One region of the Arthrobacter sp. UYCu511 genome, then DNA from elsewhere that is predicted to be linked to it. Evidence: riboswitches for the same ligand, from Rfam matches in the RefSeq annotation. Region 1 holds a riboswitch; each other region holds the start of a gene.
What was found. A riboswitch is a leader RNA that binds a small molecule or an ion and turns the genes downstream of it on or off. The one in region 1 is predicted to bind S-adenosylmethionine.
Positions count from the first base shown of each region.

Region 2: linked by a shared signal. The riboswitch ahead of ABIB48_RS04305 (OsmC family protein) and the one ahead of ABIB48_RS04955 (DUF1737 domain-containing protein) in region 1 are both predicted to bind S-adenosylmethionine.
Region 3: linked by a shared signal. The riboswitch ahead of ABIB48_RS06640 (bifunctional o-acetylhomoserine/o-acetylserine sulfhydrylase) and the one ahead of ABIB48_RS04955 (DUF1737 domain-containing protein) in region 1 are both predicted to bind S-adenosylmethionine.

Region 1 is NZ_JBEPPB010000002.1:361,475-371,101, forward strand. Features, by position in the region: gene pabB (aminodeoxychorismate synthase component I) at 1-375, shown strand, start outside; gene cls (cardiolipin synthase) at 393-1,868, opposite strand; gene ABIB48_RS04940 (HdeD family acid-resistance protein) at 2,055-2,660, shown strand; gene ABIB48_RS04945 (aminodeoxychorismate lyase) at 2,726-3,655, shown strand; gene ABIB48_RS04950 (Pr6Pr family membrane protein) at 3,661-4,302, opposite strand; SAM riboswitch class IV at 4,447-4,565, shown strand; gene ABIB48_RS04955 (DUF1737 domain-containing protein) at 4,671-4,931, shown strand; gene ABIB48_RS04960 (rhodanese-like domain-containing protein) at 4,928-5,320, shown strand; gene ABIB48_RS04965 (O-succinylhomoserine sulfhydrylase) at 5,331-6,542, shown strand; gene ABIB48_RS04970 (UDP-N-acetylglucosamine 1-carboxyvinyltransferase) at 6,584-8,116, opposite strand; gene ABIB48_RS04975 (L-lactate dehydrogenase) at 8,383-9,336, opposite strand; gene ABIB48_RS04980 (energy-coupling factor transporter transmembrane component T family protein) at 9,456-9,627, opposite strand, start outside.
Region 2 is NZ_JBEPPB010000002.1:210,998-220,624, reverse strand. Features, by position in the region: gene ABIB48_RS04310 (ABC-F family ATP-binding cassette domain-containing protein) at 1-1,558, opposite strand, end outside; SAM riboswitch class IV at 1,815-1,933, shown strand; gene ABIB48_RS04305 (OsmC family protein) at 1,971-2,513, shown strand; gene ABIB48_RS04300 (GntR family transcriptional regulator) at 2,628-3,296, opposite strand; partial or broken gene ABIB48_RS04295 (1-aminocyclopropane-1-carboxylate deaminase) at 3,309-4,296, shown strand; gene ABIB48_RS04290 (hypothetical protein) at 4,316-4,930, opposite strand; gene ABIB48_RS04285 (hypothetical protein) at 4,927-5,610, opposite strand; gene ABIB48_RS04280 (ABC transporter ATP-binding protein) at 5,851-7,650, shown strand; gene ABIB48_RS04275 (ABC transporter ATP-binding protein) at 7,650-9,395, shown strand; gene ABIB48_RS04270 (hypothetical protein) at 9,494-9,627, shown strand, end outside.
Region 3 is NZ_JBEPPB010000003.1:204,035-213,661, reverse strand. Features, by position in the region: gene ABIB48_RS06660 (histidine phosphatase family protein) at 1-190, opposite strand, end outside; gene ABIB48_RS06655 (CPBP family intramembrane glutamic endopeptidase) at 261-1,142, shown strand; gene ABIB48_RS06650 (VOC family protein) at 1,318-1,956, opposite strand; gene ABIB48_RS06645 (Tex family protein) at 2,071-4,599, shown strand; SAM riboswitch class IV at 4,820-4,937, shown strand; gene ABIB48_RS06640 (bifunctional o-acetylhomoserine/o-acetylserine sulfhydrylase) at 5,013-6,329, shown strand; gene metX (homoserine O-acetyltransferase MetX) at 6,422-7,528, shown strand; gene ABIB48_RS06630 (hypothetical protein) at 7,606-8,052, opposite strand; gene ABIB48_RS06625 (MFS transporter) at 8,222-9,627, shown strand, end outside.

The sequences.
Region 1 (9,627 bases):
CAGATGGTCAGTACCATCGAGGCGCGGCTGGCCCCGGGCAGTTCGCGAGCCCAAGCAGTGGCTGCCGCATTTCCGGCCGGGTCCATGACGGGTGCGCCGAAGATCAGCACCATGGCCATTTTAAGCCGCCTCGAAGCCGGCCCGCGCGGCGTCTATTCCGGCGCTATCGGCTATTTTTCCCTCAATGCTGCTACTGATTTATCGGTGGTTATCCGCACGCTGGTCCTCCAAGACCTGGACGACGGCGGCACGCACCTTTCGCTGGGGATCGGCGGCGCCATCACGGCAGACTCTGATGACGAGGCGGAGTGGCAGGAGATTCAGGCCAAGGCTCACGGGGTTTTATCCACGCTGGGAGCCGATTTCCCGCGGTAGGCAGCACGGGGCGTTGCCTACTGCAAAGTAGCGGTTAGGCGGGCCACGTTGTCCACATAACGGGCCAGAATTGGGCGTGTGAGCCACTCTTCCAAATGCAGCTCACGTGACATGGAGCGGTAGTGGTCTTCAACAGCGTGCATTTGTTCAACCACTGCGCGGTCGATCATCATGACAGTGACTTCAAGGTTCAGTGAGAAGCTGCGCATGTCCATGTTGGAGGAGCCAATCACGGCAACGTCGTAGTCCACGGTGAAGTGCTTGGCATGGAGCACTAGTGGTTTGGGGTAAAGAAAAATGCGCACCCCGGCCCGCAAGAGCGCCTCGTAATAGGAGCGTTGAGCGTGGTGGACCAGAAACTGGTCACCCACCTCGGAGACGAAGAGTTCCACTTTAATACCGCGTTGCGCTGCGGTGGTGATGGCATAGAGAAGGGAATCATCCGGAACAAAATAGGGGCTGGAGATGGTGATCTGTTTTTCTGCCGAATACAGCAAAGTGTTGAAAAGGCGAAGATTGTTCTCAGTAACAAATCCCGGCCCGCTGGGCACCACCTGGCAGAGGGCTCCACCTTCAAACGTGTCCCAATGGTATGCAGCCATTTGAGATTCAAGATTTTCTTCGGTTTCCGAGGACCAATCAGTGGCGAACATGACGTTCAGGGTGCCAACAATGGGGCCTTCCAAACGTGTCATGAGTTCTACCCACTGACGGCCAACCTTGACGTTACGTTTTTTTCGATAGGAGGGCTCAATGACGTTTTGTGAACCCGTGAAACCCACCCGGCCATCCACCACCAGAATCTTGCGGTGGTTGCGCAGATCCGGCCTGCGCCATTGGCCTTTGACAGGCAGCAGTGGCAGCATGCGCCGCCACTGGATTTTGCTCGCCTTGAGCCGGCGGATCATCCCCAGATAGCCGGGTACCCGCAGTGACCCAATGTGGTCAAAAAGTACCCGCACCCGGACTCCGCGTTCAGCCGCAGCTTCCAGCTCCTGGAACAACCTGTTCGTGCTGGCATCTGAACTCATGATGTAAAACTCGGCGTTGACGTAGTCGGTGGCTTGGCTGATTTCATCGGCCATAAGATCCAAGGACTCCTGGTATCCCTTAATCAGACGGACAGTATTGCCACCAATGGCCGGGAAAAACCCCAGATTCTGGTTCAATTCAATGGCCGATTTAACCCAGGCCGGCCCATCATATTCGGGCACCAAAGACGCAATGCCCTTAGTGCCTTCCATGATGCGCTGGTTGACGGCGTCTTGCTTCTCACGCCGTCGCCGGGAAAGCCGAAAATTGCCGAACATGAGGAAAAGGAGCAACCCTACATAGGGCAGGAAGAAGATGCACAGCAGCCACGCCATGGCAGTAGTGGGGCGCCGGTTTCCCGGAATCACACCCAAAACAACCACTCGGATGCCAAAATCCACCAGTACAATCAGCGCAGACAGCCAGACACTGCCTGTGGGCAGGCTAAACGCCGTCCAAATCACGCATGCCTCCTAGCTAAACCGGCTTTTCAGCCGCGAGTGACAATAGCCTAACGGCTCTTTCGCACAGGCCCACTCGCAACGCTGGCCGTGTGACGTGCGCCAGCTGTGACTTGCTGTGCTCGGGTGAGGTGCTGCGGCTATGCTGAGCATAATTTGAACTTCCCGAAGTGAGGATGTAGCGCCATGAGCAGCTCAAACAATCCAACCGTCAGCATGGACGTTTTTGCCTTAGATCCGCAAAAAATCACGGAGAAGGCAGTAAAGGGTTTGCGCCTAGCCTTTGCCATTAGCGGCGTTGCGGCCTTGGTTCTCGGTATTATCCTGCTGTTGTGGCCCACCAAGACTCTGGCTGTGGTGGCCGTAATCTTAGGCATCAACTTCCTCATCACTGGTGGTATCAAGGTAGCTGTTGGCATCTTTAGCCACAGCCTTTCCGCCGGGATGCGGATCCTGGATGTTCTCTTGGGCCTGTTCGTGATGGTTGCCGGCATCATCGCCCTGCGTAACTCGGCCGCGACGGGCGAGCTCCTGCTGGTATTCACCGTCATCATGATCGGCATCGGCTGGATTATTGAAGGCATCATCGCCATGGCCGAAGCCGGCAAGGGCCCCACCCGCACCTGGGCCATCGTGTTCGGCGCCATCAGCGTGGTAGCCGGCATCACGGTGCTCGCTGTTCCCGTCTGGACCGCACAATGGCTGTTGCTGATAACAGCCATCATGCTGATCATCTTGGGTGTGGTGGGCCTGGTCCGTGCCTTCACCTTCGGCAAGTCCCTCACACGCTAGTACGACTGCGAGGGACCCAGACCGAGGCACGAGGGCAGGGAGCGGGTGGGGATAAGATCTCAGTCATGACAACTCTGGTTTTCTTGGACCCCGCCCACCCGGCCGGCCGCGTTGCAGACGCCACCGTTCCCAACATTCTGGTTACGGATCAGGGGCTCACCCGCGGTGACGGGATCTTTGAATCCATGCTCGCTATTGATGGGGAGCCACGCAAAATCCGGGCTCATTTAGATCGCCTTGCCGTCTCGGCCAGCACCATGGACCTACTCATCCCTGACGCCGGGGTGTGGCAGGCGGCAATTACGACGGCGCTCACAGCTTATGCTGCCGGGGCACCAGAGGATTCCGCAGACCACGGTGCAAGCAACGAATCTCGCCAGTGCGTGGTTCGCCTTATCGCTACCCGAGGCCCCGAGGGCGCCAACTCCCCCACAGCGTGGGTCACGGTCAGCCCGGTGTCCGCCTCGTTGGCTGCCCAGCGGGAGAAGGGCTTGGCCGTGCTCTTGTTGGAGCGTGGCTATGACAGCGATATTGCAGCCCGTGCCCCTTGGCTTTTGATGGGCGCCAAAACACTCTCCTACGCCGTGAACATGGCCGCACTTCGGCACGCACACCACCAGGGCGCGGATGACGTGATCTTCACCAGCGGTGACGGGCTCGTGTTGGAAGGGCCCACATCGTCAGTTCTTCTAGCACACGTTAGTGACGATTCCGGCGTACCGCTCAAGCGGCTCATCACCCCGCATTTGGACACCGGGATACTGCCCGGCACCACGCAGGGCGCACTGTTCGCAGCTGCGCAGGAAGCCGGGTGGGAGCTGGGTTACGGTCCACTAACACCTGCCGATCTGCTGGATGCCGACGCCGTGTGGCTCATTTCCAGCCTGCGGCTACTGGCGCCCGTGACCACCATTGACGGGAAGGAAATCGGCACGGCCGCCATCCGAGCCGAGCTTACGGCGGAACTATCGGCGCTCCTGGCCACCACGTTGTAAACACATCAGTTCGACTGACCGCTGGGCACAGGCCTAACAAGCGGGCGGAGCTTGTTGCCCAGAAGAATCAGCACCGCGCTGGCGATCAGGAAGGCTACCGCGATCCCCACACAACTGAGCAGCACGGCGCCGTAGCCCCCGTTGCCGGGGTTCAAGAAGGGATAGGCGTACCAGTCCGTGGCGGCGCCCCGAATCAGGGAATAGGCCAAATATGCCAGCGGAAACAGCACTGCAACACCCAACCGGGTCAGCGGGATGGGCCGGCGCGGCGGTTGGATCAACCAATCCGCGACAACCGCAATGGGCATGATGTAGTGCAGCCAGGTATTGATCCAGGGCAGGAGCGCGCCGAGATCCACCTCGCGCAACAGGGCGGTGAACACGATCCCCACCAGGGCCATGCACACCACCGATACGCACCGCAGAACCTGCCAAGCCGGGCCCAGCTCCTTCCCGCGCCAGGTCAGTACTGACTCCGTGAGCAGGACGGCGGCGGCAAGAATATTGGACAGGTTCGTGAAGTAGCTGAAGAAGTTCAACACGTTGAAACCGTGGCTCAGGTGAATGCCAAATTGGATGCCCACTGCCACAAGAGTGAACGCGCCGAAGAGAAACCGTAGTGCCGCCAACAATCGCCGAGTTGTCATGGGTTTCATCATGTCATGGACGCGGCAGAGATATCAGGTCCGTCCCGCCACCATGTGAACGGATATCTGGGTGTCGCCGTCATGTTTGTGCACACTGGCAGGTTCTTCACCGGACCCGGCACGTGGTGTGCTACTTTCAAGGTGAGTAATGAGTGCCAGCGTTAAGCCCTGACTTGCTGGCCGGCAACCCTCTTTCCGGCGGGGTGCCTCAGGTGACTACTCGGCAAACCAGCTACCTAGGCTGGCGTTTGCAAGCGTGAACTTTCCTTGTGGTGCGGGCTCAAGAGCGGACATTTACAACCAACTCTTCGTCAACTGCCACCAGCTCCCGTTTGCAACGCGCAGCCATTTGCAATGAGGAGAGAACCATGACCGCGGACGAATCCCCCCTGGCCTACCGGCTCATCACCGGCCCTGATGACCGCTCTTTTTGCGAGCGCATTTCCACCGCCCTTGCCGACGGCTATGTGCTGCACGGCGGCCCCGCCCTCACCTACAACGGCACCAGCGTCATTTGCGCGCAGGCCGTGATTCTTCCGCAGGCCGTGGCCAGCAGCGATGCCGCCGTCGCCACTGCCGTGGATGATCTCGACGCCGAACTTGAGTTTGATGGCGAGGGCATCGCATGAGCTACGCGGGAGATGTGAGCCCGGGCGCAGCCTGGGAAGCTGTAGCCGCGGGGGCAACACTCGTGGATGTACGGACAGCGGGCGAATGGGCACACATTGGCGTCCCCGACACCTCAACGCTGAAATCAGAACCGGTTTTTATCCAGTGGAATCTCGCCGCGGGCGCCCGCAACCCTGATTTTCTGGCAGAGCTGGCGGCAGCAGTACCCCCGGAAAAGCAGCTGATAGTGCTGTGCCGCTCCGGTGCCCGCTCTATTGCCGCCGCCGAAGCAGCCACAGCCGCCGGGTACACCGCCTACAACGTACTTGAAGGCTTTGAAGGAGAAACTGATCCCTACGGAGATCGGATTCTCAACGGCTGGAAGAACCGCAACCTCCCCTGGCGCTAAGGAAATATCATTGAGCAACTTTAATGAGCACGCAGCCACTTGGGGGCAGGACACCCAGGCGGTACGCGGCGGGCTTGACCGCAGCAATTTTCAAGAAACCTCCGAAGCCCTCTTTTTGAACTCCGGATTTGTCTACGAATCGGCGGAAGCTGCCGAGCAGGCGTTCACGGGCGAGGTGGACCGCTTCGTGTATTCGCGCTACGGCAACCCGAGCGTGGCAACCTTCCAGGAACGGCTGCGGCTGTTGGAAGGAAAAGAGGCGTGCTTTGCGACGGCGTCGGGCATGTCAGCCGTATTCACCGCCTTGGGTGCCTTATTAGCAGCCGGGGACCGAGTGGTGGCAGCACGGTCCCTGTTCGGCTCCTGCTTTGTGATTCTGAATGAGCTGCTGCCGCGGTGGGGTGTGGAGACCGTATTTGTTGACGGGCCGGAACTGGATCAGTGGCGCGAGGCCTTATCGGTGCCCACCACGGCCGTTTTCTTCGAGTCACCGTCGAACCCCATGCAGGAAATCATTGACGTGGCAGCTGTGTGCGATCTAGCTCATACCGCTGGCGCGCAGGTGGTGGCCGACAACGTCTTCGCAACTCCCTTGTTGCAGCGTTGCGGCGATTTCGGCGCGGACATCATCGTCTATTCGGGCACCAAGCACATTGATGGCCAGGGCCGGGTGTTGGGTGGCGCAATCCTCGGCACCAAGGAGTTCATCGAAGGGCCCGTCAAGAACCTGATGCGCCACACGGGCCCGGCGCTCTCCGCGTTCAACGCATGGGTGCTCACCAAGGGCCTGGAAACCATGAATCTGCGGGTTACACACTCGTGCAGCAATGCCTTGGCACTCGGAGAATTCCTTGAAGCCCAACCGCAGGTGGCACGCGTGCTGTACCCGCATCTGCCGTCCCACCCGCAGTATGATTTGGCCAAAAAGCAAATGAAGGCCGGAGGCACGGTGCTGACATTTGAGCTGGCTCAGCCAGTGTCGGGTACTCGCAAGGATGCCGCGTTTGCGCTGCTGAACGCGCTGTCCGTGATCGATATTTCCAATAACTTAGGGGATGCGAAGTCTCTCATCACTCATCCGGCCACAACCACGCACCGTGCCATGGGGCCCGAGGGGCGCGCCGCGATCGGTCTCAGCGACGGGTTCTTGCGCCTGTCGGTGGGATTGGAGGATGTGGATGATTTGAAGCTGGATCTCGCGGTGGCCCTGGCGGCCATTTAGGCTGGCCAAAACAGCAGTGGCAAGGCCGCTGGCGTTTGTACTCAGTCTTGGAAGTACTCGATCTCGGCGCCAATGGTGTTCAACCGCTCGGCCAGATCTTCGTAGCCGCGCTCAATCACATATATGTTGCGCAATTCAGAAGTGCCCTTGGCGGCGAGCATGGCCAGCAGGATGCAGGCGGCCGGACGCAGTGCCGGCGGGCAGCCAATCTCGGCGGCACGCCACGCAACGGGGCCCTTGATGTCAATGCGGTGCGGATCCAACAGGCGGACGCCGGCGCCGAGGCGGTTCAGTTCCGTCAGGTAGATGGCCCGGTTCTCGTAAACCCAATCGTGGATGAGCGTGGTGCCCTCGGCGCAGGAGGCAATCACGGCGAAGAACGGCAGGTTGTCAATGTTCAGGCCCGGGAATGGCATGGGATGGATCTTATCCGGGGCAGCCTTTAGCTCGGACGGCAAAGTGGTGATATCCACGAGCCGTGTCTTGCCGTTGCGGGCCATATATTCAGCCGATTTAAGGTAACAAAAACCCATCTGCTCGAGGACCTTCAGCTCAATTTCCATGAACTCGATCGGCACGCGGCGGACCGTGACCTTGGACTTGGTCACGATGCCGGCGGTGATTAGGCTCATGGCCTCGATGGGGTCCTCTGATGGGGCGTACTCAATGTCAACGTCAATCACTGACTTGCCCTTGATGGTCAGCGTGGTGGAACCAACACCGTCCACCGAGATGCCCAGACCCTGCAAGTAGAAGCAGAGGTCCTGGACCATGTAATTGGGGCTGGCATTGCGGATGACAGTGGTTCCGCTACGCAGTGCCGCAGCCATGATGGCATTTTCCGTGACAGTGTCCCCACGCTCGGTCAGGACAAAAGTGCGGTCTTCGGCATCGCTGACAGGTGCCTGTACCTGGTAGAAACCGTCATGTGCGTTGACGATGAGGCCGAATTCACGCAGCGCCTGCATGTGCGGCTCCACCGTGCGGGTGCCAAGGTCGCAGCCGCCGGCGTAAGGGATACGGTACGGGTTAGCTTCATCAAGGAGTGGGCCCAGCAGCATGATGACGCTCCGGGTGCGCTTGGCTGCGGCAACATCCATGGCAGCTAAGTTCAAAACGGCAGGGCGGCGGATCTGGAGGTCGTTGTCTTCGAGCCAACGGCACTGGACCCCGATGGATGTCAGAAGTTCAACAATGCGGTTGACCTCTTCAATGCGAGCTACACGGCGCAACGTGGTGGTGCCGCGGTTGAGCAGACTGGCGCACAGCAGGGCCACTCCCGCATTCTTGCTGGTGTTCACATCAACGCTTCCGGAGAGTTCACGCCCACCGCGCACGCGCAAATGGGTGACCTCGTTCTTACTGACCGCCCCCAGGCTGACCAGATTGGCCTCCAAGAGCGCTTCCATGCGTTGGATCATTTTCAGGCTCAGGTTCTGTTTGCCCTGTTCCATCCTGGCTACAGCACTCTGACTTGTCCCCAACTGGGTTGCCAGTTCGCCTTGGGTCCAACCTTTTTCATTACGTGCGTCTCGCACCAACACACCAACGGTTTCTGCAGCCACTTGAGTCATAACAACTTTTATATCACAGGATGCATATTATATAGGAATTATGTGACCTGATGGTCAATTATGGCAAAAAACCTCTAAATTAACCGTTGCATGCGATAAATCCAGGCCGCTCCAGTCCAAGCTGGCAGGCTCTCCCTTTACGGTACCCCGGCTTGTGCCAGCTGCCCCACACAACGCCCATTACACGCCCAACGCTTAACCAAACACTTGCCCACATTGGCCCGCTGCCGCCCTTGAACCGCAGCGGGCACAGAAAATTACGGGGTCTAGGAAAAGAGCGCGATGCTTGCGGCCAACGTTTCCGCCGAGTGCTGGAGCTGTTCAGCCTCGCGCTCATCCAGATGGGTGTCCAAGACCCGCTGCACTCCACCAGCTCCAACAACTGAGGGCACGCTCAGGGCCACACCATCAATACCGCGGTAGCCGTGGAGGACGCTGGAGACAGGCAGAATACTGCGTTCATTTTGCAACACAGCCTCCACGATGCGGGCACCGGAAAGCCCTATGGCGTAGTTCGTGGCACCCTTTCCGGCAATGACCTTGTAGGCGGCGTGGACCACGTCATGAGTGATGGTTTCGAGCCGTTCGCGGGGAAAGAGCAAGCCTTTAGCGCCATCAGTCCACTGCGAGAGTGGAGTCTGCCCAATAGTGGCAGAGGACCACAACGGAAATTCGGTATCACCGTGTTCGCCAATGATCAGCGCGTGCACGCTCTGCGGCGCAACGGCCGCCGCCTCGGCTACGATCCAGCGCAACCGGGAGGAGTCCAGCACCGTCCCGGAGCTGAAAATCCGCCCGGGAGGCAGGTTGGTGATGCGTTCGGCTACAGCGGTGAGCACATCGCACGGGTTTGTGACAAGGATGAAAACGGCGTTGGGCGCCAGCGCCACCATGGGCGGCAGCATCTTTTCCAGGATGCCCACATTGACCTCAGCCAGCTGCAGCCGGGTCTGCCCCGGTTCCTGCTTGGCCCCCGCAGTGATGACGATGACGTCCGAATCGGCCACCAAATTTATGTCACTGCCGCCGGTGATTCGTGAGGATCCGGTAAAGGGCGTGCCGTGGGCCAAATCCAAAACTTCGGCATCAACCTTGGCCGTGGCAATGTCATAGAGCACCACCTCGCGGGCGGATCCACGGATCAGGGCGGCGTAGGCCAGTGAGGTCCCGACACTGCCGGCGCCAACAATGGTCAGTTTGGTACTGCGAGGGATAGTCATGCTCCAAGTATCCCCGCCCAGCCGGACAGACACGGATTATGTCCTAGCACTTCAGCCAGAGCGCAAATCCCGTTCCCCGCGTGCACGCCGCGGGGAACGGTGCGTTAAAGCCGGAACTATCAGAACACTGGATTCCAGGTGCCCAGTACGACGGCGGCGCTCACTGACACGCCGGCGATCACCAATCCTGTGGCCACCACCGCGATGTCGATATGGCTGAAGGTCGATTCACGGGCCCAGGTCCGCTCACCCGTACCGAAGCCCTTCGCCTCCATGGTCACTGCCAACCGC
Region 2 (9,627 bases), 150 kb from region 1:
TGACCAGGAGCAGCGTGCCTTCGTAGCTCTCCAGCGCTTCCTCGAGTTGCTCGATGGCTGGCAGGTCCAAATGGTTGGTGGGCTCATCTAGCACCAATACGTTCACGCCGCGGGCCTGCAAAAGTGCCAACGATGCGCGGGTGCGTTCGCCGGGAGAGAGCGCACCCACCGGGCTTGTCACCTGGTCAGCTTTCAGCCCAAACTTAGCCAAAAGGGTACGCACCTCGCCCTGATTCAGTTCCGGCACGAGCGCCTCGAAGCCCTCTCCTAGCGGAGCCTGTTCTGGGAATTGGCTGCGCGCCTGGTCAATCTCCCCGATGGCAACATTCGCGCCCAGGGAGGCAACACCGTCATTCGGGGAAATGCGGCCCAGCAACAGCCGCAACAGGGTGGACTTGCCGGCGCCGTTGGGGCCGGTGATGCCTATGCGTTCTCCAGCGTTCACCTGTGCAGTCACCGGCCCCAGGGTGAAGCTGCCCTGGCGCACCACCGCAGCGTTAAGCGTAGAGACCACGGTGCTTGAGCGGGGTGCTGCGCCAATGCTGAATTGGAGGGCCCACTCCTTGCGTGGCTCCTCAACCTCGTCCAGGCGGGCGATCCGGGACTCCATCTGGCGCACCTTCTGCGCCTGCTTCTCACTGGATTCACTGGCGGCCTTGCGCCGAATCTTGTCATTGTCGGGGGCTTTTTTCATGGCGTTGCGTACACCCTGCGAGCTCCACTCGCGCTGGACTCGGGCGCGCCCCACGAGGTCCGCCTTCTTGTCCGCGAACTCGTCATAGGCTTCGCGGGCGTGGCGCTTTGCAATGGCACGTTCTTCCAAGAAGGAGTCGTAACCGCCGTCATACACGGCCACCTTGTTCTGCGCCTGGTCCAGCTCCACTACGGAGGTGATGGTGCGGGCCAGGAACTCGCGGTCATGCGAGACGAGGACCACGCCGCCGCGCAGACCCCTGACGAACTCTTCCAGCCGGGCCAGTCCCGCCAGGTCCAGATCATTGGTGGGTTCATCCAGAAGTACTATGTCGAAGCGGCTCAGCAGGAGCGCGGCCAACGCCACGCGGGCGGCCTGCCCGCCGGAGAGCCCTGTCATGGGGGTGCTGGGAGTGAGGTCCAAGCCGAGCTCGGCCAGGGTGGCCGGGATGCGTTCATCCACGTCTGCGGCACCGCAGGCGAGCCAGTGGTCCAGGGCTGCGGCGTAGCGGTCATCGTCGGCGCAGTTGCCGGAGCCTAGTGCTTCTGCGGATGATTCCATCTCCTCCGTGGCCTGGGTGCAACCGGTGCGCCGGCCAATGTAGGCGGCGATGCTTTCGCCCTCGATCCGCTCATGTTCCTGCGGCAGCCAGCCGACGAAGGCGTCTTGTGGGGCAGTGCTGACGGTGCCGCCCTGCGGGGTGGTGGCGCCCGCGAGGAGAGCCAAAAGTGTTGACTTGCCGGCACCATTGGCACCCACCACGCCTATGACGTCGCCCGGGGCCACAGTGAAGGAGAGGTTACTGAAAAGGGTGCGGTGTGCGTGGCCTCCGGAAAGGTCCTTCGCGACAAGTGTTGCGCTCATGCATCCATCTTAAGTCGCTTCCTTGCGCCGCCCGGACGTTTTTGTGCTGCCGGGGTCCCGGCGCACCCGCTCCCACCCGTCCCCGCCTTCAACCGCGCCTCCATTGTGCATCTCCCATCGGTCCGTGAGAAAAGGTCGTTTAGAACTGAGTTAAGCGACTTTTTCTCACGGACCGATTCGGGGAAGCCGCCGAAATGTTGCCGTGTGTGACGGCAAGGTTGCTTGAGGCCCTCTGTCAGGGCAATCTAGTGGACAGAATCAAGAGTTCCAGTCAGAGGCCCTGGCCGACTGGACGGCAACCCTCGCAACCATAGTGGGGTGCCCCAGGTGAGGATTCGACGCCGCCGGCAGCTGCCGCGGGCGTAAGTATGGCGCGGTGCCTGGCACTTGCGTTCCCCTGAATGGAGACATCATGACTGAGACCACTGTAACTATTGACGACGCAGCACAGCGATCGGCGCGCCTTGGCGAAGCCGGCGCAGCCTGGGCCAAGCGCATCGGAGCCAGTCCGGACAATGCGAAGCTCACGTACACAGCCGCCGGCGTGGGGGTTGGCTCGGTGGCCACGCGCATCAGCGCCGGCAAACACCAATTCCTCGTCGACGAACCTGCCGCACTTGCTGGGGACGATGCCGCAGCCAGTCCCGTGGAATTCGCACTCGGTGCCGTCATCGCCTGCCAAGTTGTGGTGTACCGCCTCTACGCGGAGCAACTGGGTATCCAGCTCGATGACATCACCATCAAGGCCGAAGGTGATCTGGACGTCCGTGGCTTGTTCGGGATCGATGAGTCAATCCGTCCCGGCTTCAGCGACATCCGCCTAGCCGTAAGCATCACGGGACCTGAATCGCAGGAACGCTACGAAGAGCTCGGCCGCATTGTTGAAGCACGCTGCCCTGTCCAAGACCTGTTAAGCCACACCACGCCTGTCAGCGCAGTCGTCACGAAGGCTTAGACATCACTAAATCCTGAGCAGCGTCAACGCCGAGGACGCCGCACCGCATGTGTTCGAGGATGAAGCCTAACGATTCGACACGGTGGTGCGGCGCAGGCAAGTAGCCCACAACACTCAAGCTGTAGTTTCTTCGGCGACTGCTTGGATGCCGAGAGCCAGCCAGTTCGCACGTGTGGCCAGTGCTGCGCCGTCGGCGTCGCCCGCAGTGGCAAGTTTGATGATGTCCGCATGCGCACTGACCGAATGCTGCGCATCGTGGGAACTGAACCGTTGACGCTCCACTCTCCGCAACAGTGGCATGGCCTGGTCCAGCATGGTTGGCACCATGTCATTTCCGCACGCACCAACGAGAACGGCATGGAACTGGTCATCGGCAGCCAAGGCGGCATCGGCGTCGTTCTTCTTGATGGCGGCGGCAAAGCGCACGTTGGCAGCGGTCATGGTGGCAAGGTCCTGCTCGCTCAGCAGGGGAACTGCCAGCCGCGCCGCCAGCTCGTGCATGGCCGCGACTACCTGCTGCGCATTCACGGTGGAGGCGGCATCAAGCGGGGCGACGATGGTGGCCCGGCCCGGCTGGGCAATAATCAGCCCGGCCCGCTCAAGCCGGAGCAGAGCCTCCCGGATAGGGGTTCGACTCACGCCCAACCATGCCTCTAGCTCCGGATCCCGCAGGCGCTCGCCCGGAGCGAAGGTGCCATTGACGATGGCGTCGCGGATGGAATCGTACACGTCATTACGAAGCAGGGAGCGCTTGTGAATTCCCTGGGGCGGAGGAGTCGGCATGCAACATAGGATATATCGTCCCAGGTGGAGTTTGGCCGCAGCCCCGTCCACGAGTTGGCGCGTCTGAGCAAACATCCCGGCGGCGCGAGGATTTGGGCCAAACGTGAGGATGTCAACAGTGGTCTGGCTTTTGGTGGCAATAAGACCCGCAAACTCGACTACATTGTTCCGGACACCATTGCCCAAGGAGCTGACACGCTCGTCTCCATCAGCGGATATCAGTCGAATCACACCCGTCAGGTGGCGGCAGTGGCTGCAAGCCGGGTGTGAAAGCCCGTCTCGTGCAGGAAAACTGGGTGGACTGACCGGACCCGCTATCCAACCGGGTAGGCAATATTGAGCTTTCGCGCATCATGGGTGCCGACGTCCACCTCGATGCAGCTGGGTTCGACATTGGCATCCGTAGCAGCTGGGAACAAGCCATCAAGGACGTCGAAGATGCCAGGGCAAGCCCTATCCCATCCCGGCAGGCGCCTCCGAACATCACTTGGGCGGGCTGGGCTTTGCTAACTGGGCCTATGAAGTGGAGCAGCAGGAGAAGGAACTAGGTGTCTTCTTCGACACGATTGTGCTCTGCACCGTTACCGCCTCCACCCACGCAGGCATGATCGCTGGATTTGCGGGACAAGACAGGCCGCGGCGCGTCATCGGCATTGACGCCTCAGCCACCATTGAAAAGACTCGCGCTCAGGTGGCCCGGATCGCCCGTCACACAGCTGAGCTGATGGACTTGGACAGGAAGATCCGTGACGACGAGACCACTGTCTTGCAAGGCTGGGCCGGCAACCACTCTGGCATCCCTGTGGAATCCACGCCCGAGGCCATAAAACTCACCGGATCCCTTGAAAGCATGATCATCGACCCTGTGTATGAAGGAAAATCCATGGCTGGGTTGATTGACCTTGTCCGCAGCAAGGACATTCCTTCCAGCAGCAACGTCCTCTACGCGCATTCGGGCGGACAGCTGGCGTTGAATGCCTACAGCGGACTGTTTCGCTAAAGAACATTAGCGGACAGGGTCAGGATTCCTCAGCGCTCGGGGCTTCCCGTTCAGAGCCAGGGGCTTCCGGCCCTGGAATCGGAGCGCCTCTGGCAGGCTCTGCCTCCGCGGCGAGGGCGGTGGCCTGTGCCAGCTCAAAGCGGGCTAGCTTAGTCTGGTAGTGCAGCTGCCGCCTGGCCTCCATGGTCAGCTCCACCCAGTACGCTGCCTCACGGGCGCCGTCGAAAATGGCGATCAGGCCGTGGGGTACGCGTTTTTTGGGCCGGGCGGAGAGCTTGAATTCGAGAGGGGACATGTGGGCGGACTGGGGCTTGCGGAAAATGAGGAACAGGGCTGGTCCCAGCCAAATGAAGTAGCTGAGCAAGGCCAGTAACACCTTGTTGTTCTGCCATGCGGCCACAACAAGCGGGCTGACCACTGCCAACGCCACCACCACCAGCAGTACTGAGGCGTACGCCAGCCCCACGCCTGGGCGCGGATTGCTGCGGTACAAGGACACTGCCAGAGCGGATAGTGCAGCGCTCACAACTACCAGCAGGGTCAGTGCCAGTGCCGAGAGCAGGACCCGCACGGGCGTGAGCTCACTGTGCCAGAACAACGAAACCAAGGTGATGAGTAGCCCGGCAAGGCTCACCAGGCCACCAGCCCGGTGATCTTGCGCCCATCCACCCGGATCCGGTTGTGTGTGGAAATGCCCCACATCCGTTCCCACCGCTGAATGCGCAGCCGCATGGAGGTGGTCAGGTGGAACTCATCAATATCTCGTTGTACTGCCGTGTCACGCTGGCGGACCACGGAGAAAATAACCAGCATCAACGAGAGCATGCCAAGGAAGAACTCAGGCCCGGAATCAGGGGCAGAGGGCAGGAAGAAGACGTTGTGCAACGCCATCCACATGGTTGCGGCGGCGGCAATGCCAACCAATAGCGTCAGGAGCTCCAGTAGCTCCTCCAGTGCCATAACCTGGGATTCATTGGCCATACCCAAGGGGCTACGGCCGCTAAAGACCAAAGCAACCAGCGTGGTTGCCGTGGCGCCAAGGATCCACCCAAGGGCATCAATGCTAAATTCAAAGGTCCCCGGACTGGTGAAAGGTGCCAGCAACCGCTCGAGGAGACGTCCCCACACCATGTTGAGATCGCCAAACGAGGCAATGCGCCCCTTGTCAAGGGGGTGATGGATTTGCAGGATCATTAAACACAGGAGCAAGCCTAAGAACAGCAACGTAAGAATTTGCCGTCGCTGGCTGCGTTTCTCCCGGTGAAACTCGGAAACGGCGCGAATATGGCGTTCCTGAGGTGCGTGAATTGTCATCTCCGATCATGGACCCTGTCCCGTGATGCTATCGGAGGGCAGTGCGGCCCGGCACAAAATACCGGAGGCTCCACAAGCTGCAAGATTTCACTTGGTCCATGACTCCTGTGTGCACTAGGGTCAATAACTGTGAGGTAGAGAACACAGACACGCAGATCGCACCGCCCGCAGCAAGCTGCCGCGGCGTGCTGGATCGCGTCTTCGTAGCCCACCAACCCCTGAATTCGATAGAAGGCCGCAGTGCGTTCATTCCCTTACAAATCCGCCGGAAAACCCGATCTCCGTTCACCCTCACGCTATCTTTTGTGGCTGGCTGGCGCCCAACGAGGAACCCTCCTGCTCGGCATTCTGTACGGTTCCATCTGGACGGTGTGCCAGGCCCTGACGCCATACATTCTGGGCCAAGCCATCGACCAGGGCATCCTGCCGGGCAACTTCGGCCGTCTCTCCTTCTGGGTGGGCCTGCTGGTGGGCTTGACCATCATCCAGTCAATCTCCGCCACGCTGCGTCACCGCGCCGCTATGAGCAACTGGATGCAGGCGGCCTTCCGGTCCGCCCAGATTGTTGGCCACAAGGTCACCCGCAGCGGCGACGCTCTCCCGCAAAAGTTCTCCACCGGCGAGGTGGTCTCCACGTGTGCCTCCGACGCCATGCGCATTGGCGAGATTTTTGACGTCGCCGCACGCCTGGCCGGCTCCGTTGTGGGATACCTGCTGGTCTCCTACCTTGTCTTCCAGTCCTCCTGGCAGCTGGGACTGGTGGTCCTGGTGGGCGTGCCGCTGTGCGGTGCCGGGATGTTGTTCGTGATCCGCCCCCTCCAACGTCGCCAAAAAGACCAACGTGAAGCGGCCGGAAAAATGACGGCATTGGGCGCTGACACCGTGGCCGGCCTGCGCGTTTTGCGAGGTATTGGTGGCGAGCACATCTTCGTCCAGCGTTACCGCGAGCGTTCCCGGGAAACTCAGCTCGCCGGCAACAAGGTGGCCTGGTCCCTGGCCGACCTCGACGCCGCCCAGGTCTTCGTCGTTGGAATTTTCAGTGTCGCTTTCACCTGGATCGGCGCGGTACAGGCCGTGACCGGGCAGATCGAGGCCGGCCAGCTCGTGGCCCTCTACGGTTACGCGGTCTTCCTGGTCTCGCCCATCCGCACCGCCGCTGACGCCGTCTCCCGCCTCATCCGTGCCCAGGTCGGTGCCCGCCGCATCATCGATGTGCTGGCCACCCCTTCAGCCGTGCACGACGCCGAGACAACAGTCCCAGCCCCGGCCGCACCGAGCGCTTTGCTCGACTCGGTTTCAGGAGTGGTGGTTGCCCCGGGTGGGATGAGCGCGATTGTTTCGGAGGACCCCGCCGCAGCCGCTGAGCTGGCCCGGCGGTTGGGCCGTTTTGAGGACGCAGTGCTGCGTGAGGCTGTGGTGCAGTGGGGCAGCGAGGCCCTGCACCTGATGCCGCTGCGTGAGGTGCGCTCCCGCATTGTGGTCTCCGACGCCGAACCGCAGTTGTTCACCGGCACTCTCCGCGAGGAGCTAGACCCGGACGGCCGGCACAGCGACACGGAGATTATGGCGGCCATTGAGGTGGCCAGTGCACAGGACGTCTTTGATGGTCTGGAGCAGGGCCTAGACGCGGAAGTCACGGAAAAGGGGCGCAGCTTTTCCGGCGGCCAGCGCCAGAGACTGGCCTTGGCTCGTGCTGTGCTGACCGAAGCGGAGGTGCTGGTGCTCATTGAACCAACCAGCGCCGTCGATGCACATACCGAACAACGGATAGCAGGGGCGCTGGGCAAAAGCCGCGGTTCCGCTGCGCACACCACACTTGTGGTGACGGCCAGCCCGCTGCTGCTGGGCGCCATGGACACTGTGGCTTTTCTGAAGCACGGCAAGCTGCAGGCTCAGGGCACACACCGGCACCTGCTGGACACTGTCCCGGAATACCGCAAGGTGGTGGTCCGTGGTGAGGGCATGAACGGTCAAGGCCACACCGAAGCAGCAGTAGCCGCCAACGCCAACCACAGCACCGCCACCGAGGGGGAGAAGTAATGACAGAGACAATGTTGCCTGTGGCGGACTCCGCCCAGGTCAAGGCCGAGGGCCTGCGGTTGATGCGGTTGCACAAAAAGCCGCTGGCCGGCGTCGTTAGTCTTTATGGTGTGGCCGCAATTGCCGGTCTGGCCGGACCGTTCCTGTTGGGGCGGCTCGTGGATGCGGTCACGGCAGGCACCACTACCGGCTTTGTGGCCATGGTGGCGTTGACCCTGGGCGGGTTCGTACTCATCCAGACCGTGCTGGCGCGCTGGGCCCGGCGCAAGGGCATGATGCTGGGCGAGAAAGTGTTCGCGCAACTCCGTGAGGAATTTATGGAGCAGGTCACGTCTCTGCCGCTCTCCACGGTGGAACGGGCCGGCACCGGCGACCTGGTCTCGCGCACCACCAACGACGTTGACGCGGTCTCCCACACTGTCCGCTTCGGTGTGCCGCAGGTGCTTGTCTCGGTCGCGTCCATCGTGCTGACGGCGGCCGCGGCAGTGTTGACGAGCCCCATCCTGGCCGTGGCCCTACTGGTGGGCGTGCCGCTGCTGGTGCCCGTGACTCGCTGGTATCTCAAGCGAGCCACGCCGGGGTACCTGTTGGAACGCGAAAGCTACGCCGGGCTCAATGGTGCCGTTACCGAAACCATTGAGGGTGCCCGCACGGTGGATGCGCTGAGTCTTGGCGCCAACCGCCGCCACCGGATTGACGCGGCCCTGCGCAACTGCTTTGAACGGGAAAAGTACACGCTGGGCCTGCGCACGGTGCTATTTCCGGCGGCCGAATTTTCCTTTTGGCTGCCCGTTGCGGCAGTGCTTTTGTGGGGCGGCTGGCTCGCCTCGCAGGGACAGGTCAGCACGGGCATGGTAGCCACAGTGGCGTTGTACGCGTTGCAGTTGATCGACCCCGTGGACACGCTCATCATGTGGATTGACGAGATTCAGGTGGGCGCCTCATCTCTGGCCCGCATTGTGGGCATCCGCAACGTGGCGCCGGACCGTACCGCAACGGATGCTGTGCCCACCGATGAACAAATCCTGGTGGAGCAGGCCCGCTTCGCCTACCGCGAAGGCCACGACGTGCTGCACAACATTGACCTCACACTCCGTCCTGGCGAGCGGCTGGCCATGGTGGGTCCTTCCGGCGCGGGAAAGTCCACGCTGGGGCGGCTGCTCGCTGGTATCAATGGGCCCACGGCCGGCTCCGTCACGGTGGGCGGGGTGCCACTCATGGATCGACCGCTGGATGAGCTGCGCGGCGAGGTGGCCCTGGTCACGCAGGAGCACCACGTGTTCGTGGGCACGCTGGCCGACAACGTCCGTCTGGGGAAGGCCGACGCAACTGATGCCGAGATTGAAAAGGCCCTGTCCGACGTCGGATCCCTGGCTTGGGTGCGCGCCCTCCCCAAAGGGCTGGCCACCGAGGTGGGCTCAGGGTCGCATTCGCTCACGCCTGCTCAGGCGCAGGAGTTGGCGCTGGCCCGGCTGGTACTGGCGGACCCGCACACGCTGGTGCTGGACGAGGCCACCTCGCTGATTGACCCGCAGGCCGCTAGGGATCTGGAGTTCTCCCTCAGTGCAGTGCTTCAGGGGCGTACGGTAGTGGCGATCGCGCACCGGCTGCACACCGCGCACGACGCCGACCGGGTCGCCGTCGTGGAAAAGGGGCGCATCACGGAGCTGGGCCCGCACGACGAACTGCTGGCACAGAATGGCTCATATGCGGCGTTGTGGAACTCGTGGCGGCAGGACATTTGAGCCTGTTCTGCGCGGCGAAATAAGCGTAACGTTCAAAGAGGGGCGTGTTGGGCCAGCTGACCCGGTGCGCAATGAGCGCGATGCAGAAGGAGCTTGCCATGCCTGACAAACAGCCTCACCACCACGAACACAAGAAGCTGGATAAGGGCCACGCCATCAAGGCCAAGCGCGCAGAGAAGAAGGCCCGCGGTGCTGCCAATGAATCCGAGGATCCGGTTGCGAAGATCACGAA
Region 3 (9,627 bases), on a different contig from region 1:
GTGAGACATAGACGCGCACTTTTTGGCCATCCAATTGCCGGCGCACATGCTCACCGGTTGCCTTCGCCTGGGCCACGCCCAGCTCCGTCAATGGGATCCGGTAATCCGGCAGCCGGTTGTAAATGCTCTGGTCCACATTAGCCGCCGACTGGCCGTGACGGACCATGATGATTTGACGAGGAGCACCCATCTGCTGACCCTATCCCAGCCGGGGTGCGGTCCGGGTGCACAAATGCTCTGGGCCGTGCATCATTACGTATATGAGTGAACAGCGTCCCGTACTTCCCGCTTCCGACGGCGGCCCTTTTGTCCCAGCCCCAACCCCCTCACGTGCCGGGGGCGCTGGACTTGTGGGAAGCCCTGATTTTGCTGGGGGTGCGGATTTTGCTGGGGGTGCGGAGTGGGGGAGTAAGTCCCGGCGCCGGCTGATCATTGAAGTATTGCTGGTCCTGGGACTCTCACTGGGGCAGTCGGCCGTGTACTCGGTGGTCTCGTTGCTGGACAAAATGAGCCGGGCACCCATAGCCCAAGGCACTTCTACCTTGAATACTGTCCAAAGCAACCGCGAGTTCTTTGACTTTACGTACCAGATTCTTGGCATCTTCTTTGCCCTGGTGCCGGTCATGCTGGTGTTTTATCTGCTGGCCGAGCCGGGCAAGTCAGTGTTCAAAAAGATCGGGCTCGATTGGCGGCACCCGTTCCGTGATGCGCTGGGTGCGCTGGGCTTGCTGGTCATCATTGGGGTGCCATCGTTAGGGCTGTATGCGGCTGGCCGGGCCATGGGCATCACCACCGAGATCATCCCCAGCGCCCTGAATCAGTACTGGTGGACTATCCCTGTACTGATCCTCTCAGCCATCCGGGCCGGGGTGCTGGAGGAAGTGATTCTCAACGGCTACCTGCTGGGGAGGTTGACAAAGATTGGGCTAAGCTGGTGGGCTGCCATCTTCCTGGCGGCATTGCTGCGGGGAAGCTATCACCTCTATCAAGGCTTCGGCCCGTTCATTGGCAACTTTGCCATGGGCCTGCTCTTTGGCTGGGTTTATAAAAAGTGGGGCCGAGTAGCGCCGTTGGTGATAGCCCACGCGCTGGTGGACATTGCGGCCTTCACGCTGGGCCCGGCACTGGGCTTCGGCGGCTGATGTTTTCTGCCCGGCGTGCTGTGTGCACTGTGCGCCGGGTACGCGTGGGCGCGCCGAGGACCGTGGACCGTGCGCCGGGTACGCGTGGGTACGCCGGGCGAACTGAGAAACGCCAGCAGGGCCCACCCTCACTGGAGGATGGGCCCTGCTGGCTTAGTGCTTGATGGTGAGAGTGCTAGATGGTGACCTGGCCGTTAGCCGTTTCAAAGGTGACGGACATGATGCCGGGGGTGCCGCGCGGGGCGATCCATTCCACAGCGACGTCTTCCAGAGGGGCCTCGACGGGTTCGCCGAGCCATTCTGTGACGCGTTCGGCGCTGCCGGCAATGGTCAAGGAGGACAACCGCACGGTGGCGGCACGGGCCTGGGAAGGGTGCAAGGTGGGGTCGCCCTCCCATTTGAGCATGTAGGGGACTTGGGGGTCGGCAATCAGGCCCTTGATGCCGATCTGTTGCCAGATAAGTTCCTGGCCGTCGGGGAATTTGCGGTTGCCCGGGACCGCGCTGCGTCCCAGTCGATCCTCAAAGGGGGCTAGGTCGTCAACGGCGACGCACCAACCCATCCAGCCACCACCTGCTGCGGAGCGGGCCTTGACAGCCTGTCCAAAGGGGGCCTTATCCGAGGCCGGGTGGTTGAGGCACTCGACAATTTCCAAATAATGGTGATCGGTCAGGGGGATGATCATATTGCGGGTGCCGAAGCGCGGGTGTATTCCGCCCTTCACCGCGGTGACCCCGAGGGCTGTCGCGATTCGCTCCGTGGTGGCAGCCAATCCATCTGATTCACTGGCGTAAGAAACATGATCCATTCGCATGAGTTCATCTTGGCACTTTGTTCCATTCCGCTCGACTTAGCGTTACCTAAGTCACATGGGACGTCTGATGTTGGGGTGCTGCGCGAACTCTGCCGGTGGGGCAGAATTGATAAGGTGACTGAGACTGATGCACCCTTGAATCTGCCCACCGCCGCAACCGTGGCCGAGCGTATAGCCACCGCCATTGCCGCCGAGTTGGGTGTGCGCGCCGCCCAAGTGCGGGCTGCCATTGGCTTGATGGACGACGGCGCGAGCGTGCCCTTTATTGCCCGGTACCGAAAAGAAGTCACCGGGACCCTCGATGACACGCAATTGCGTGATCTGGAGGAGCGGCTGCGTTATCTGCGTGAGCTAGAGGCCCGCCGCATGGTGGTGCTGGAGACCATCCACGGGCTGGGCAAACTTAGCGCGGTGCTGCGCCGATCGGTGGAGACTGCCGCCACAAAATCGGAGCTGGAGGATCTGTACCTGCCGTACAAATCCACCCGCAAGACCAAGGCGGATACGCCTAGGGAAGCGGGTCTGGAGCCTTTGCTCGACGCGCTGCTGGCGGACCCCTCAAAGTTCCCGGCCGTAGAGGCTGACGCCTTCGTGGATGCCGGACGCGGTGTGGACACAGCCGATGACGCGCTTGCCGGCGCCCGAGCCATCCTGATTGAACGTGCTGGTCAGGACGCGGTTTTGGTGGGCGAGCTGCGTGAACGGCTCTGGAAAACTGGCCGGCTGCGGTCCTCCGTCAAGGCGGGCAAGAGCTCCGACGGGGAGAAGTTCAAGGACTATTTTGACTTCGCACAGCCGCCGCACACCCTGCCCAGCCACCGGGTATTGGCCCTGTTGCGCGGTGAAAAAGAGGGTGTGCTCTCACTGGATTTGGCAGAGGGTGATACCCGCGATGCAGACGCTCAAGTGCAGGCCCGCGCCAAGTATGAAAACGCCGTGGCCCACTCACTTGGCATTGCCGAATCCGGCCGCGCTGCCGACTCCTGGCTCGTGACCAGTGCCAAGCTGGCGTGGCGCACACGCATCCTGACCCGCCTCTCGGTGGACCTGCGCGTGCGCTTGTTCCAGAGTGCAGAAGAGGAATCAGTGCGGGTCTTTGCTGCAAACCTGCGCGATGTTCTGCTCGCCGCCCCGGCCGGAAACCGCTCCACCTTGGGCCTTGATCCGGGCCTGCGCACAGGTACCAAGGTGGCGCTCGTGGACGGGACCGGCAAAGTAGCGGCAACGGATACCATTTACCCGCACGCACCGGTAAATCGCTGGAACGAATCCCTGGCAACCCTGGTATCACTGGCGCAAAGGTATGACGTTGAGTTGATTGCTATTGGCAACGGCACGGCGAGCCGTGAAACTGACAGGTTGGCCACTGAACTTGTGGCTGAGCTCAAGCGGATCAATCCCGAGCGAAAGGTCACCAAGCTGGTGGTCTCCGAAGCTGGCGCGTCCGTCTATTCGGCGTCCGCCTTGGCTAGTGCCGAACTGCCTGGCATGGATGTGTCTTTGCGCGGCGCTGTCTCGATTGCTCGCCGGCTACAGGACCCGCTGGCCGAACTGGTCAAGATCGAACCCAAATCCATTGGGGTGGGGCAGTATCAGCATGATCTGACGCCGGCCAAGCTGGACCGCTCCCTCGACGCCGTCGTAGAAGACTGTGTCAACGCCGTGGGGGTGGACCTGAATACTGCTTCACCTGCGTTGTTGGCGAGGGTGGCCGGAGTGGGTCCCTTGTTGAGCGAGAATATTGTGGCTCACAGGAACCAGCACGGGCCCTTCAGCAAGCGGCGCGAACTGCTCAAGGTGGCGCGGTTGGGGCCCAAGGCTTTTGAGCAGTGTGCCGGGTTCCTGCGGATCACCGGGGGAGCGGAGCCGCTGGATGCCTCCAGTGTGCACCCTGAAGCGTACGGTGTGGCACGTAAAATCCTCGCTGCAGTGGGTGCAGGGGCCCACGATATTGCCGGAGGCGTTGGGGCCGTGGGTGGCGTGAACCCGGCCGACTTCGTGGACGGTGACTTTGGTCTGCCCACGGTTGCTGACATCATCTCCGAGTTGCAAAAGCCTGGCCGTGATCCCCGGCCCCGTTTTGAGACTGCCACCTTTGCTGAGGGCATTGAGAAGATCACCGATCTGCGCCCCGGCATGATTCTAGAAGGCACCGTGTCGAACGTGGCCGCCTTCGGAGCCTTCGTCGATATTGGTGTCCACCAGGACGGGCTGGTCCACGTCTCAGCCATGAGCAACAGCTTCGTTTCGGACCCGCACACCGTGGTTAAATCCGGTCAAGTGGTGCGGGTGAAGGTTCTAGAAGTTGAGCCCGAGCGCAAACGCATCTCCTTGACGCTGCGCCTTGATGATCAAGCCGGGGAGAGGAACGCCAAGCCCGACGCCGGCTCCCGCGCGTTAGGAGGTCCCTCACCTGCGCGCAGTGCGCCCCAAAGTGGCAACCCGGCGGCCAAGAGTGGCGGCCCGGCTCCGAAGAGTGGAGCTAGCGGCCAGCGCCGGCAGGGGAATCCGGGATCGCAGGGCCGCCAAGGCGGGCAGCCCCGGGATAGAGGGACGGGCACCTCCACCAATACGGCTAATACCACCAACACAGCCAGTACAGCCATGGCAGAAGCCCTGCGCCGCGCAGGCCTAGGAAAGTAATCACTCGCTTACCGGCCAGCCCGGTCAAGCCAGTGGAAAATGATCCCGATCTACACCCGAAACCCTGCCGGGCGCCGTGCAGGGGGAAAAATCTCTCCAATATCAGTGACTAATTCGCCCTAAAGCTCTCTCTTGCGCAAATTCCACGCAAATATTCGCAAAAAGTCATAAACTCGTCATATTCTTGCGAAATCTTGGGCATTCTTTCACACTGGAGGCAGGTCATGAGTGTCAGCGAATAGCCCCGGCTTGCTGACCGGCAACCCTCCTTCCGCGGCGGGGTGCCCCGGGTGAAGACCTGGCACCGAACCATCCGGTTTGAGGTGCAAGCGCGGGCCATATCCGTTCAGGCCCTTCCCGCATGGCGCGGTGGAGGGCCTTTGCCGTAGGCCTCTAGTGTGAAGGAAACAACCATGAGCAACGGTTGGTCATTTGAAACCCGTCAGATCCACGTAGGTCAGGAGCCCGACGCCACCACCGGCGCCCGTGCCCTCCCCATTTATCAGACCACGTCTTTCGTCTTCCCGTCCGCAGAGAGCGCTGCCGCCCGCTTCGCGTTGACCGAGTTGGAGCCCATCTACACGCGCCTGGGCAATCCCACCACGTCCGTTGTTGAAGACCGCATCGCGAGCCTTGAAGGCGGCGTTGGTGCGCTGATGCTGGCCTCGGGGCAGGCCGCCACCACGTTCGCCATCTTGAACATTGCCGAGTCCGGGGACCATATTGTCTCCAGCCCCAGCGTGTACGGTGGCACGTTCAACCTGCTGGCCCACACGCTGAAGAAGCTCGGCATTGAGGTCACCTTCGTTGCCGATCCCGATAACCTGGATCAGTGGCGTGCCGCCGTGCAGCCCAATACCAAGGCCTTCTTCGGCGAGACGGTCTCCAACCCGCGCCAGGACGTCCTTGACCTGGAAAACATCAGCGCGATTGCCCACGAGGCCGGTGTGCCGCTGATTGTGGACAATACTCTGGCCACCCCGTACCTGATCCGCCCGCTGGAATGGGGTGCGGACATTGTCATCCACTCCGCCACCAAGTACCTCGGCGGGCACGGTACGGCCATTGGCGGGGTAATAGTTGACGGCGGCAAGTTTGATTTCGCTGCAAACCCGGAGAAGTTCCCCGGCTTCAACACCCCGGATGAAAGCTACAACGGTCTGGTCTATGCCCGTGACTTGGGTGTGGGCTGCGCACTAGGTGCCAATCTCGCTTACATTCTCAAGGCTCGTGTGCAGTTGCTGCGTGACCTGGGAGCAGCAATTTCCCCGTTCAACGCCTTCCTGATCGCTCAGGGCATCGAGACGCTGAGCCTGCGCGTGGAACGGCACGTCAGCAACGCCGTCACGGTGGCACAGTGGCTGGAAGGAAATGAAAACGTGGAGGCTGTGGCCTACGCGGGCATTCCCTCCAGCCCTTGGTTTGAGCGCGGTCGCAAGTACGGCCCCAACGGCACTGGTGCCATCATCGGTTTTGACATCTTGGGAGGGCTCGAGGCTGGCAAGCGTTTTGTTGACGGCCTAGAGCTGCACTCGCTGGTGGCTAACTTAGGTGATGTGCGTTCCCTCGTCATCCACCCCGCTTCCACCACCCACGCCCAGCTCACGCCGGAGCAGCAACTGGCCGCAGGTGTACGGCCGGGTCTGGTGCGCTTGTCGGTGGGTTTGGAAAATGTTGCAGACATCATCGCTGACCTTGAAGCCGGGTTCCGCGCCGCAAAATCGGCGTGATCCGCGTGGGACGGGCTGTGGATAAGGGCTTGTTGTCCTCGGGGTTCGCTGCTGCCGCGGCGCAACCTGTTGGTGAGGACTTCTGTGCAGCTGTGGGACAAGGCGGAGGTGTGTTGCGCTCGATCGAGATCGGCGCCCTTCCCCTAGAGGCCGGGGGCGTGCTGCCCTCGGTGACCATGGCTTTTGAATGCTGGGGGACATTGAACGCCGCCGGTGACAATGCCGTGCTGATCCAACATGCCTTGACCGGAAGCACGCACGTCAGCAGAGGCGAGTCCGAGGAAGATGGTTGGTGGGAAGGCCTCGTTGGCCCCGGCGCCGTTATTGACACCAACAAGTACTTTGTGGTGTGCGCCAACATGCTGGGCGGCTGTTACGGAACCACCGGCCCCTCCAGTATTGCGGAGGACGGCAAACCCTACGGTTCCCGGTTCCCCTTCATCACCATCCGTGATTCTGTCGAGGCCGAGGCCCGGTTGTCGTCGCGCCTGGGCGTCACCTCGTGGCATGCGGTCATTGGCGGTTCCATGGGCGGTGCCCGTGCACTGGAGTGGGCGCTCATGTACCCCGAAAAGGTGCGCCGCTGCGCCGTCGTCGCTTCCTGTGCCTCCAGCACGGCCGAGCAAATTGCCTTCGCCCAGGCCCAGGTGCTGGCCATCCGGCAGGATCCGCATTTTGTTGGCGGCGACTATTACGACGGCGCTGCCCCCACCACAGGTCTGGGACTGGCCCGGCGGATCGCGCACATCACCTACAGGTCTGAGCCTGAAATGGGTCAACGGTTTGGCCGTAAATCCCAGGACGACGGCGGCACCATTAGCCACGTGCGGCTCGCCCCGGAGGTGGGGGGACAGTTCCAGATCGAGAGCTATCTGGACCACCAGGCGCACAAGTTGGTGGGCCGTTTTGACGCGAATAGTTACATTGTCATTACCGAAGCGCTCATGAGTCACGATGCGAGCCGTGGCCGGGGGAGCCTGGAACAGGCCTTGAAAGTGGCCTCAGGGGTGGAATTCATGGTGGCTGCGGTCAACAGCGACAGGTTGTATTTCCCCACCCAATCGGAGGAGCTCGCGGCAGCGCTGCCTGGAAATGTTGTGGTTGCCAGCATTGATTCACCCATTGGACATGACGGTTTCTTGACCGAAGTGGCCGCGGTGGGTGACCTGCTAGCGGCATCCCTGTTCAGGGCCCAGTAGCTCAAAGTCTAAGTGGCATAAAAAAAGTTGTTGGTCCCCCGTTCAGGGAGACCAGCAACTTTTTTGTTCTTGAAGTGCTAGAAGTTCTTGAAGATGGCCTCGCGGTGCACCGCGTATTGTTCGGCGGTGACCTGGCCATTGCGGCGGGCTGCATCCAAGGCATCGAGTTGGCGTTTCAGCTCTGCCTCGGCCTTCATGCGCTCGTTGGCGAATCCGGTGGTTTGGTGCCCGTGCGCAGTGTCATAGTTGCGCATCGGAACACCATTGAGCAAGGTGCCCACGTAAGGGGCGTTCATTTGCGGGTGGGCAACGCCCGTTCTGCCGGCGGAATTCGGGGTGTGCTGATTATTAGGGTACTGATTGTTGTTTTGTTTGTTGTTCCGCTTGCGGGCGGCAGCCTTGATGAAGGTACTTAAGAGAGCAATGCCCACTATTATCAGCACAAAAAACGGTTGGATATTGAAGGAGGACGATGAAGAAGCGGCGCTACTGACCGCTGCAACGGACGCGAATAGGACCGGCACGAGACACCTCTTCCGAGTACGGCAGCTGAGATAGTTGCCGTACTCATCCTATCCGTGAAAGCTGGTAGATACGCCGTTTGACTCCCGGGATGAACAGAACGTGTTTTCAGTGCGAACTCGCAGAGAAAAAGGATCCCTGTGCGCATTCTTTTCCTCTACTGTGGCGGCTATGGCACACCTGCAAAGCACCATCACCGGAGGCAGCGCTACCGCGCTCCACTCGAACCGGCGGTGGTGGACCCTAGGCACCGTGGCCCTGGCTCAGCTCATGGTGGTTCTTGACACTACGGTGGTTAACATTGCGCTGCCCTCCGCCCAACATGATCTGGGCTTCAGCGACGGTGAACGTCAATGGGTTATCACGGCCTACACGCTCGCTTTTGGCAGCTTGCTGCTCTTGGGTGGGCGGTTATCTGATCTGGTGGGCCGCAAACGGATGTTCCTCATTGGGCTGGTTGGCTTCGCTTCGGCTTCTGCTCTCGGTGGCGCTTCAACTAGCTTCGGGATGCTCATTTTTGCCCGTTCCCTCCAGGGAGCGCTGGGCGCAATGCTGGCCCCCACTGCGCTGGCAGTTTTGACCACCACGTTCACCATTCCCAAGGAACGTTCGCGTGCTTTTGGAGTCTTCGGAGCCATTGCTGGTGCCGGAGGCGCCGTTGGGCTTCTTGTGGGTGGCTTTGTCACGGAAGATTTGAACTGGCGCTGGAACTTGTACATCAATGTTGTCATTGCCTTCTTCGCCGTGATCATGGCGAGTATTTTCATTGATAAATCCCGCGGCGGGGGACCCCGGCCCAAGCTGGATTTGCCCGGCACCATCCTCGTCTCAGCCGGTCTTTTCTCCATTGTTTACGGCTTTTCCAACGCTGAAACCCACGGCTGGGGTTCGCCGCTGACTTGGGGCATGCTTGTGGGTGCCGCAGTGCTTTTATGTATTTTTGTGCTCTGGCAGCGCCGGGCCGTCCACCCCCTCTTGCCACTGAAGATTGTGCTGGACCGTAACCGCGGCGCCGCTTTCATCTCTGTCCTGATTGCCGGTGCCGGCATGTTTGGGATCTTCCTCTTCGTGACCTACTACGTGCAAACGTCCCTGCATTATTCGCCCATACAAGCGGGTATCGGTTTTCTGCCCATGATTGGCACGCTAATTGTGGCCGCGCAGCTGGCCACGAATCTGCTGCTGCCCAAAATGGGCCCGAAAATTGTGGTGCCGGCAGGCATGATCGTGGCCTGCATTGGCTTGGTGGCTCTGACCCGGTTGGGCTTGGAGAGCAGCTATGCGGGCGGGTTGTTGCCCGCGCTGATGATTGTCGGTTTTGGTTTGGGTCTGATCATGCCCACTTCCATCCAGACAGCAACTTACGGTGTGGAGGGCGACTTTGCCGGCGTGGCATCGGCCATGGTGAACACGAGCCAGCAGGTAGGCGGGTCCATTGGGACGGCGCTTTTGAACACTCTTGCGGCCACGGCAGCCACGGCTTATGCCGCCTCGCATCTGCCGGTCACGCCCGAGGTTCTGGCCCAGGCTGCCGTGCACAGCTACAGCGTGGCGTATTGGTGGGCAGCAGGTTTCTT